Regions from separate parts of the Desulfotomaculum defluvii genome, predicted to be linked through region 2. Evidence: riboswitches for the same ligand, from Rfam matches in the RefSeq annotation. Region 2 holds a riboswitch; each other region holds the start of a gene.

What was found. A riboswitch is a leader RNA that binds a small molecule or an ion and turns the genes downstream of it on or off. The one in region 2 is predicted to bind S-adenosylmethionine.
Region 1: linked by a shared signal. The riboswitch ahead of metK (methionine adenosyltransferase) and the one ahead of ACYQ03_RS09180 (Vitamin B12 dependent methionine synthase activation subunit) in region 2 are both predicted to bind S-adenosylmethionine.
Region 3: linked by a shared signal. The riboswitch ahead of ACYQ03_RS06200 (methionine ABC transporter ATP-binding protein) and the one ahead of ACYQ03_RS09180 (Vitamin B12 dependent methionine synthase activation subunit) in region 2 are both predicted to bind S-adenosylmethionine.
Region 4: linked by a shared signal. The riboswitch ahead of ACYQ03_RS02350 (homocysteine biosynthesis protein) and the one ahead of ACYQ03_RS09180 (Vitamin B12 dependent methionine synthase activation subunit) in region 2 are both predicted to bind S-adenosylmethionine.

The regions. Positions count from the first base shown of each region.
Region 1 covers NZ_BAAHYV010000006.1:233,162-235,361, reverse strand. The annotation lists gene metK (methionine adenosyltransferase) at 1-1,004, opposite strand, end outside; SAM riboswitch class I at 1,102-1,198, opposite strand; gene ACYQ03_RS03790 (YlmC/YmxH family sporulation protein) at 1,266-1,526, opposite strand; gene murJ (murein biosynthesis integral membrane protein MurJ) at 1,582-2,200, opposite strand, start outside.
Region 2 covers NZ_BAAHYV010000007.1:438,225-440,424, reverse strand. The annotation lists gene ACYQ03_RS09185 (homocysteine S-methyltransferase family protein) at 1-477, opposite strand, end outside; gene ACYQ03_RS09180 (Vitamin B12 dependent methionine synthase activation subunit) at 499-1,149, opposite strand; SAM riboswitch class I at 1,228-1,337, opposite strand; gene ACYQ03_RS09175 (BaiN/RdsA family NAD(P)/FAD-dependent oxidoreductase) at 1,461-2,200, opposite strand, start outside.
Region 3 covers NZ_BAAHYV010000006.1:720,231-722,430, forward strand. The annotation lists gene ACYQ03_RS06195 (methionine ABC transporter permease) at 1-218, opposite strand, end outside; gene ACYQ03_RS06200 (methionine ABC transporter ATP-binding protein) at 208-1,233, opposite strand; SAM riboswitch class I at 1,338-1,448, opposite strand; gene ACYQ03_RS06205 (hypothetical protein) at 1,868-2,050, shown strand.
Region 4 covers NZ_BAAHYV010000004.1:124,951-127,150, reverse strand. The annotation lists gene ACYQ03_RS02355 (NIL domain-containing protein) at 1-148, opposite strand, end outside; gene ACYQ03_RS02350 (homocysteine biosynthesis protein) at 167-1,366, opposite strand; SAM riboswitch class I at 1,467-1,575, opposite strand; gene ACYQ03_RS02345 (hypothetical protein) at 1,829-1,954, shown strand; gene ACYQ03_RS02340 (ribose-phosphate diphosphokinase) at 2,176-2,200, opposite strand, start outside.

The DNA of each region.
Region 1 (2,200 bases), on a different contig from region 2:
TCATCACTAACAGTACCGGTACCAAAGGTCTGAACCCTTACAGAAACCGGATGGGCTACGCCGATGGCGTAGGCCAGTTGTACTTCGCATCTCTTAGCTAGGCCAGCAGCCACTACGTTTTTAGCCACGTATCGGGCAGCGTAGGCAGCAGAACGGTCTACCTTTGTAGGATCTTTGCCGGAGAAGGCACCACCACCGTGACGGGCCATACCACCATAGGTATCAACGATAATTTTGCGTCCAGTCAAACCGGCATCACCGTGGGGTCCACCAATAACAAAGCGGCCAGTGGGGTTAATCAAGAAACGGGTTTTTTCGTCAACTAATTCAGCCGGCAGTACGGGCAGGGCTACCTTTTCTATCATATCCTGACGAATGGTCTCTAGGTCAACTTCCGGATGGTGTTGAGTGGAAATTACTACTGTGTCAATATGGGCAGGTTTATCGCCCTCGTATTCCACAGTAACTTGGGTTTTACCATCGGGACGCAAATAATCTAGTAAGCCGGACTTACGAGCCTCAGCTAGACGGCGGGCCATTGTATGGGCCAGGGAGATGGGCAGGGGCATTAATTCCGGTGTTTCATCGGTGGCATAACCGAACATCATGCCTTGATCACCAGCACCAATGGCCTCAATTTCAGCCTCAGTCATTTCACCTGTTTTAGCTTCCAAGGCCTTGTCTACACCCATGGCAATATCAGGGGACTGCTCATCAATGGCAGTTAACACTGCACAGGTGTCCCCGTCAAAACCGTATTTAGCACGGGTATAGCCGATTTCCAAAACGGTCTCCCTAACTACCTTAGGGATATCTACATAGCATTGGCAGGAAATTTCCCCTCCCACCAGTACTAGACCAGTAGTAACAAAGGTCTCACAGGCTACACGAGCCATCGGGTCTTTAGCCAAAATAGAGTCTAATATGGCATCAGAAATTTGGTCGGCCACTTTATCTGGATGGCCTTCAGTTACAGATTCAGAAGTAAAAAGTTTTCTACTCAATTGATTACCTCCCTCTATTAACTTTTCCCGCTCCCATCAAAAATAAACAAACCTCTCCTAAATGGAGAGGTTATTTTTTCCCAGCCTTCCCTCAATGACCTCATCTGTCAGGAATAAACTCCTGCAGGACTTGGCACCTTACGTGAGGTTGCCGGGTTTCATCGGGCCAGTCCCTCCACCTCTCTTGATGAGCACAGAACAACAAGCAAAATTGCCAGATTAATTTTAGCAAAGGAGGAACTTTGTGTCAAACAAATTCTCTTATTCTTCGTAATAAGATCGATCCATAGGCTGTAAATCCACCAGCACTGTATCGATACCAAATTTTTTTACTAGATTCCAGGGAATGACCATATCTCGCCCAGACCGAATCAGGCCAAAATAACGCCGGGGTGCCTCAAGCACTATGGCCACTACGCTGCCTGTTTCGGGATCAATATGTAAATCCTTCACCGGACCTAGCTTTGCCCCATCGTTTAGATTAACGATATCTTTGGCCGACAGTTGAGTTGCTTTAATCATATCTTGCACCTCCTAAACCCATGCTATGCTCTGGGAGGTGCATTGGTGCGTTAGGCTAACCCTTGGAAGGGTGTAACTTGCGAAGAAATTTCCCTGCATACTCAGTTATCATTTTGGCTTCTTCCATGCGAAGTAGGAAAACAGCAAGGATAAAGGCTAATAAGGCTGTTGAGATACTTACTCCCACTTGGACTGCAAGTCCCAGTGTACCATAAGCAGCAAAGAAACCAGCTCCAGTGGCATTCACACCCCAGGCAACAGCCGCCATGCTGGTGGTGGCCAAGGCTGTTTGTAAAAGAAAGGTCATGGCACTTGCATTCCACATGCCAGGAATCCTTTTATTGAGAAACCAGGTCAACATAATGGTGTTGATTAAAGATGCAATGGAGTTAGCCAGAGCCAAACCACCGTGCTTTAAAGGGCCAATAAGCAGTAGACTAAAGACCAAGTTCACCACCACGGTTACAGCCATTAATTTAACTGGTGTTCTTGTATCCTGTTGGGCGTAAAAGGCCCTAGTCAAAATAATATTGGCTGCCTGCCCAACTAAGCCTATGGCATAGAAAAATAGGGCAATAGCTGTCATTTCTGTGGCCCGGGCACCAAATTGGCCATGTTCGAAAAGCAGTTTAATAATAGGCGTGGCTAATACCATCAGGCCCACACCGGCAGGT
Region 2 (2,200 bases):
AATAAGGGCTGCACGCATTTCACCTATATCGCCAAAGGTTTCGAAGAGAATTAAATCTACACCGGCTTCTACCATAGCAACACATTGTTCATAAAATTGCTCATAGGCTTGATCAAAGGTCATGGTTCCCAGGGGTTGTAAAAACTTACCCAGTGGACCCACCGAGCCAGCTACCATTGCTCCATATTGACCGGCCACTTCCTTGGCTAGGGTCACTGACCGGTGATTAATATCTTTTACTTTATCTGCCAGGTTATAGTCTGCCAATTTTAAGCCAATGGCTCCAAAGGTATTGGTAGTGATAATGTCTGCCCCTGCTTCTAAATATAGTTTATGTATTTCTTTAATGGCTTCAGGGTGGCTAAGATTCCATTCCTCAGGACACCATCCACCTGGTAGACCCCTCTGTTGCAACAAGGTCCCCATGGCGCCATCAATAATTAAAATTTCTTTTTTTACTCTTTCTCTAAAAGACAATTTCCTTTCTCTCCTTCCATCCTAGCTACGATACAAACAGTTAGTTTTTTGGCATAAATCACATTTACTATTTATTTTAAAGGGCTTTGAACCCCAACCGACAACAAAACAAAGGGATTTTGATGGGTTCATCTGGTAAAAGTCATTGCAGGTTATTTTTATCTGAAGGGCATCGGCCAATTCTAGCATGTCTGGCAAATACTCCATAGGTACACCACGATAACCAGGACCCAGCTTTGGCGTGGGGTATAGCCCCTTTAACCGCATCTGACTGGCAGCCAATCCAATTACTTGTTCGGCAACCGCTTCTACCGCAACAGTTCCTACAGCATCCATAATAACTCCCCGGGTTGTTTCTCCTCTACGAAACAACAGTGTTGCTTCCTGTTCAATAGCTTCCCCAACTGTTACTGCCACCACGCTAACAGCGCTAACTTTTTTTAGAACAGGATCTCTAATTTCAAGACTATCCCCAAGGGTAATCTTGCCCTTATCGAAACAGAAGGGTATTTGATTTATTACCGCCGTAGGTGTAATAAATATTTTAGCTTCTTGAATGATATCATTGATTTGCCTTAGCAGTTGTGGTGTTTGATTACTTACATTTTTTATACCCAGATATTGAAGAACTTTATTTGGTGGTATGTTTAATGGTATTTGAGGTAGCAGCATATTATCCTCCAACAAGGTCTCTTTTAAGCTAAAAAAACGCCCACTAAGGGCGTAAATGGTAATAGAAATTCCATCGCACCCTTATCTTTCAAGAACTAATTAATTCCTGCAGGAGTTGGCACCGCCGCCATACAATGGCCGGTTGCCGGGTTTCATAGGGCCAGTCCCTCCACCACTCTTGATAAGTGCAAAGAATATATTTTATTATTGGTAATGTACAACAAACCACACTTCTTCGTCAAGAGAATCTTAGAAAAACTTGTCCGGCTGGGTTTTAAGTGCCCTTTAGGGTATCGTCAGCTTAGTTTTTCTTATACTTTCGCCGCAGCTTCTCCGGCTACATAGCCTGTACTAAAGGCCACCTGCATATTAAAACCACCTGTCTGTGCATCCACATCCAGAATTTCTCCGGCAAAGAAAAGCCCTTTGATCAGCTTAGATTCCATAGTTCGCGGATTAATCTCCTTTACCTTAATTCCTCCAGCAGTTATGGTGGCTTCTTGGATTGGTCTGGTGCCAGTTATATGAATTGGCAGGCCCTTACATATAGAAGCAAGGTTGCTTATTTCAGTGCCATTTACCTGATTTGCCGGGCGTTCTGAGGAAATATCAGCCAATTGCAGTAAAACCTTGGCCAATCTTTCTGGGATCATTTCGGATAAAATGTTTTTTACGGAACGCTTACCCGCTTCCCCCATGCTTTTAAGTAGTTTTAGTTCCAAATCTGATAAAGAGTATCCGGAAAACAAATCAATTTTTCCTTGCACTAGGGCATTGGTATTCCTCTGACCTTCCTTTGCCACCACCCGACTTACCCGCAGAGCACCAGGACCTGAAAGACCCCAGTGGGTTACAATCAAATCTCCAACTTCCGAAGCCAATATTTTACCCTTCTGATTGTAAAGGGTGATAGTTGTATCCTTTAGTGAGATGCCCTGCACCTCCCGGTTGAGAATCCACTGATCATTACAGGTAATGGAGACAGCTGCGGGAAACAACGGTGTAACCTGGTGTCCCACCTCTCGAGCTAGCTTGTAACCCTCCCCAGTGC
Region 3 (2,200 bases), on a different contig from region 2:
TAGGAACGAAAGATGTTCACAATTGATCCCAAAACCCGGTTCAGCAACAAATTCTCTTTAATATGGCCCTTATCAGTAATGACTAAAATTATTCCTAAGGGAATACCTAATACCGAAGCCAGTATAACAGATACCATTGTCATATAAAGAGTTTCCCAAGTGGCCTTGATTAACTCTGGGGATAGGTTGGCTAGGTGGGAGAGAATTTCATTGGACATTCTTTAACACCTCGATTCTTAAGCCTTGTCTTCGTAAATATTCCACTGCCTTTTCGCAGTTGACTTTGGGCCCTAGACATTCAATAATTAACATGCCAAAGGGAGTATCTTGGATCTGGTCAATGTTGCCATAAAGAATGTTTACATCCACATCATATTGCTTAGCTAAAGTTGAAATCACAGGTTCATCCGTAGAGTCTCCAATAAAAGAAATCCTGATAATTTGACCCTCATCCTTTTGAAGCAGACGCTGCTTAATTTTTTCCGGGACATCTGTATTAATGATTGTTTGGACAAAGCGACGCGTAGTGGGGTGTTGGGGTTGGGTGAAAACATCAATGACTAAACCTTCTTCAATAATTTTCCCCTTTTCAATTACTGCTACAGAATCGCATATTTCAGAGATTACTTTCATTTCGTGTGTAATCATCAAAATGGTTAGATCCAATTGGCGGTTTATATCTTTTAACAACTCTAATATAGAGCTGGTGGTGGCAGGGTCTAGGGCAGAGGTAGCTTCATCGCACAGTAGTACAATGGGGTCATTGGCCAAGGCCCGGGCGATGCCTACCCTTTGTTTTTGACCACCGGATAACTGGCTAGGGTAAGCGTTAGCTTTATCGGCTAGTCCCACTAGATCTAACAACTTCGTAACCTTAGCCTGGATTTCCTGATTGTTTACACCACTAATCTCCAGAGGGAAAGCGATGTTTTCAAATACAGTACGTGAGGATAATAGATTAAAATGCTGAAAAATCATGCCGATTTTTTGGCGGCTGGATCTTAGCTGTGTTTCACTTAATTCGGTCATTTCCTGACTATTTACTTTAATACTACCTGATGTGGGTTTTTCCAGCATATTTACGCAACGGATCAATGTGCTCTTACCTGCTCCACTAAAACCTATGATACCGTATATTTCGCCTTTACGAACTCTTAAACTTACACTGTCTAGGGCTTTAACATCTCCAGCATTGGAATGATAAACCTTGGTTAGGTCTTTAATTTCTATCAAGTATATCAACCTTCCTTAGATTGCTTGATCTAGTATAGCTCCGTCTAAATTAATGAGGCCTCTTCTGGTCAGACCAGAAGAGGCCATAATATGCTTATGCCCCCTCCTTATCTTTCAGAAGATTGTTCTTCTGCAGGAATTAGCACCTTTCTTAGATAAAATAAGAAGGTTGCCGGGCGTCTCAGGGCCAGTCCCTCAGCCTCTCTGGATAAGAAGAATTGCTATTAAATTGACTAATGTAGATTTTATGCCATATATTTGATTTTGTCAATCAATATTTTATTTTGCTTAAAAGTGTAAATCTGAAAAGTTTTAGCAAGAATGAATACGATCAAAAGGAGAACAATAAAGATGAGTTCAATATAAAAAGGAGGGGTTGCTGTGAGCCGCAGATTAAAGTCCAGGGATAATGGAAAACATAAGCAAGTTCCCAGGTATTCTAAGGATCGCAAGACTGTAAAACCTCCTCCGGACAATAGTGTTGGGGTTACCTATATCTAAAAAAAAATGGCCGGTATAACCGGTCATTTTTTTTTAGATATCAAGTGAAAGGAAGAACTTGTTCGGATCTGTAACTTTTCTTATTAGCTTTGAATATTTTGTCATACACCTAAAATACGAGGAAGTGAGAAAGATGCTCTCCCCCGATATGGATCCAAAGGAGTTAAACAGGTTATTACCTCTATTTACGAAGGAAGATCTGGAAGAACTTTTAAAAGAAATTGAAAACTTAATCCGTTACGAACAGGATATCAGGAGGTTAATGCGTTTGTTCGATAATCAAAAAATTGTAGAAGGTGCCATTGACCGTTATTAACAACTATCCACATTTACCCCAAAAACACCTGTGATAATTGTGGATAACTACGATAAAAGTGGATAACTCTGTGGATAACGTGTTTATTAATACTTAATAACTGTTCAAAAGAGCACCAATAAAGTATTTTATCAAGGAATAAACTATTAA
Region 4 (2,200 bases), on a different contig from region 2:
GGTCTAAAACTAAAGTCCCTTCTAGGTGAGGATTAATTTGTGCCTTGACAATATTTACCACCAAATCATAGTCCTTTACTAAGTGATAGATAATAGGTTGATCAGATGTTGATGAAGTGAAACGCAAAACAATTTTATGAGGTGCCATTTACCGACACTCCTTCCATTACTTAATATCTAATGTCTTACCCGTTAAACCTGCTGCAGGGCCAGGTAGAAGCTGTACTGGTTCACCCAATAAAAAGTCTCCTTTTTCAATCCAGTTCTTTAACTGATTAGCGATTTCCCTAGCTTTTGGGTAACTAGATAGGGGTGCCGTAGGGATTTCTTTACCATTTATAGTAATTTTCCCTGATTTTAATTGGGCATAGCTGACTAAACCTAAATTCCCACCAACCCGATTCGGGTAAGCATCACTGTAATCAACTACCGGAGCATGCAGTTCCTCATCTGATAATGCAGCATAACGTAGTATTTCTTCGTTAAGTATAGGAATAGGTATTCCTAACCCTACGGTTAGAGTAGCACCATAACCTCGGAAACTGGTTCCCCTTAGCCACTGGGCTTTCATCTGCTTTAGGTCACCTAGAACAGAAAGTGTCCCACCTGCTGAGCCCACCACGTTTCCCTCTTGGTCCTTTAGCCAGCCGGGGAAATGCTGGGTGCCATTCCAAACCACATAGCCTACACCCCCACCCAGAAAGATTCTGGTGCCTACGCCTATGGTAGCAAAATTAGGATCCTTCATCAGGGGACTTAATTGTCCAGAGGTAGAATAGTTGGCATTTCCTAAGCGGGGTTTAAGTGTTCCCATATAGGTATAGATAGTTTTATCACTTAGGTTAACGGCACAGTTATAGTTTTGATAACCATTGCGAGGGTTAAATAAAATAGCCTCATTTATCTCATTCAAGGTAAGGGTTGTTTCTATTTCTTTTCTGGGGTAACAATCAGTACCGTAGGATAAAGCTTTCAGCTTTATTTGCTTTCCTGCTACCAAATCCTCTATAACATGACCCCCACCGTAGCGAAAATCCCCTGGAAAATCTCCATTTGCCGGATCCTCTTCGGGAATTTCCGTGGCGCCGATAAATGCATCCACTGCAGCTATGCCAGTATAGGCAGGAACATTATTTAGAGATACTTTAGTCATTCTAATCCGAGGAGAAGAATGTCCAAAATTCAAAAACGCACCAGAAGAACACATGGGGCCAAAGGTACCAGTAGTTACCACATCAACTTCTGCAGCCGTTTTAGACAGTCCCTGCTCTCTCACTTTTCCAATCACTTCTTCAGCAGTCAATACCACTGCCTTTCCCGCTTTGATACGGGCATTAATTTCTGCATAGGTTCTCTCAACAGCCATTTAAAAATCCTCCTTCTGCGCGCTCTTCCAGTCCATAATAAAATAAACAAGCCCCTTCTTAACAGAAGAGGCTTATTCCCATATCACGGTCATAGCTCACCTCTTATCTGTCAGAAGAAAATCTTCTGCAGGAATTAGCACCTGTCCGGGTTCTACCGGACGGTTGCTGGGTTTCATAGGGCCAGTCCCTCCACCTCTCGGGATAAGAGCGCATATTTAATTGGTTTGTTTAATTTAAGATACTGTTTAGTTTAGCAAGGCCAAGTTATATTGTCAACTATTTTTTTTTGGTAAAAAGGAATAGTCATCAGCCGTCAGCTAAATCACCTTTGGAAAAGGCCATAGGCTTTTTGTGCTGGTTACACTTATGGGTCTTTTGCTTTGACCAGACAACTTAGTTAGTCTGCATAACCATACGATAATCATCAAAATATATTATTCAACCAGAAGGAGGTGAGTGCTATGTATAACCTGGAAGAGTCCCGCCCGGACATGCTTAAAACTGGTATCGTTGGTTGGGGGTCACCAGAGGAACAAGAAGATGAAACCGGCATTGACTTTTATGAGAATTGGCATGGGCACTGGTAGATATATAAAAAATGCGACAGGGGGAACAGTCCTCCACGTCGCATTTCTTTTATAAAACCCCTTTGACCTACACAAAATATGAAAATGCAGTGTGCCATGAGCAAGAGACCCCTAAACAGAACAGGCAAAAAAGCCCAAGGCCCATGGCTCATGGCCCAAGGCCACCTACCAACCATTAGCGATAACTTACAGCTAAAAGCTGATGGCAAATCTATCTCTTATTAAGAGAATAGCTTGCTAACCGAA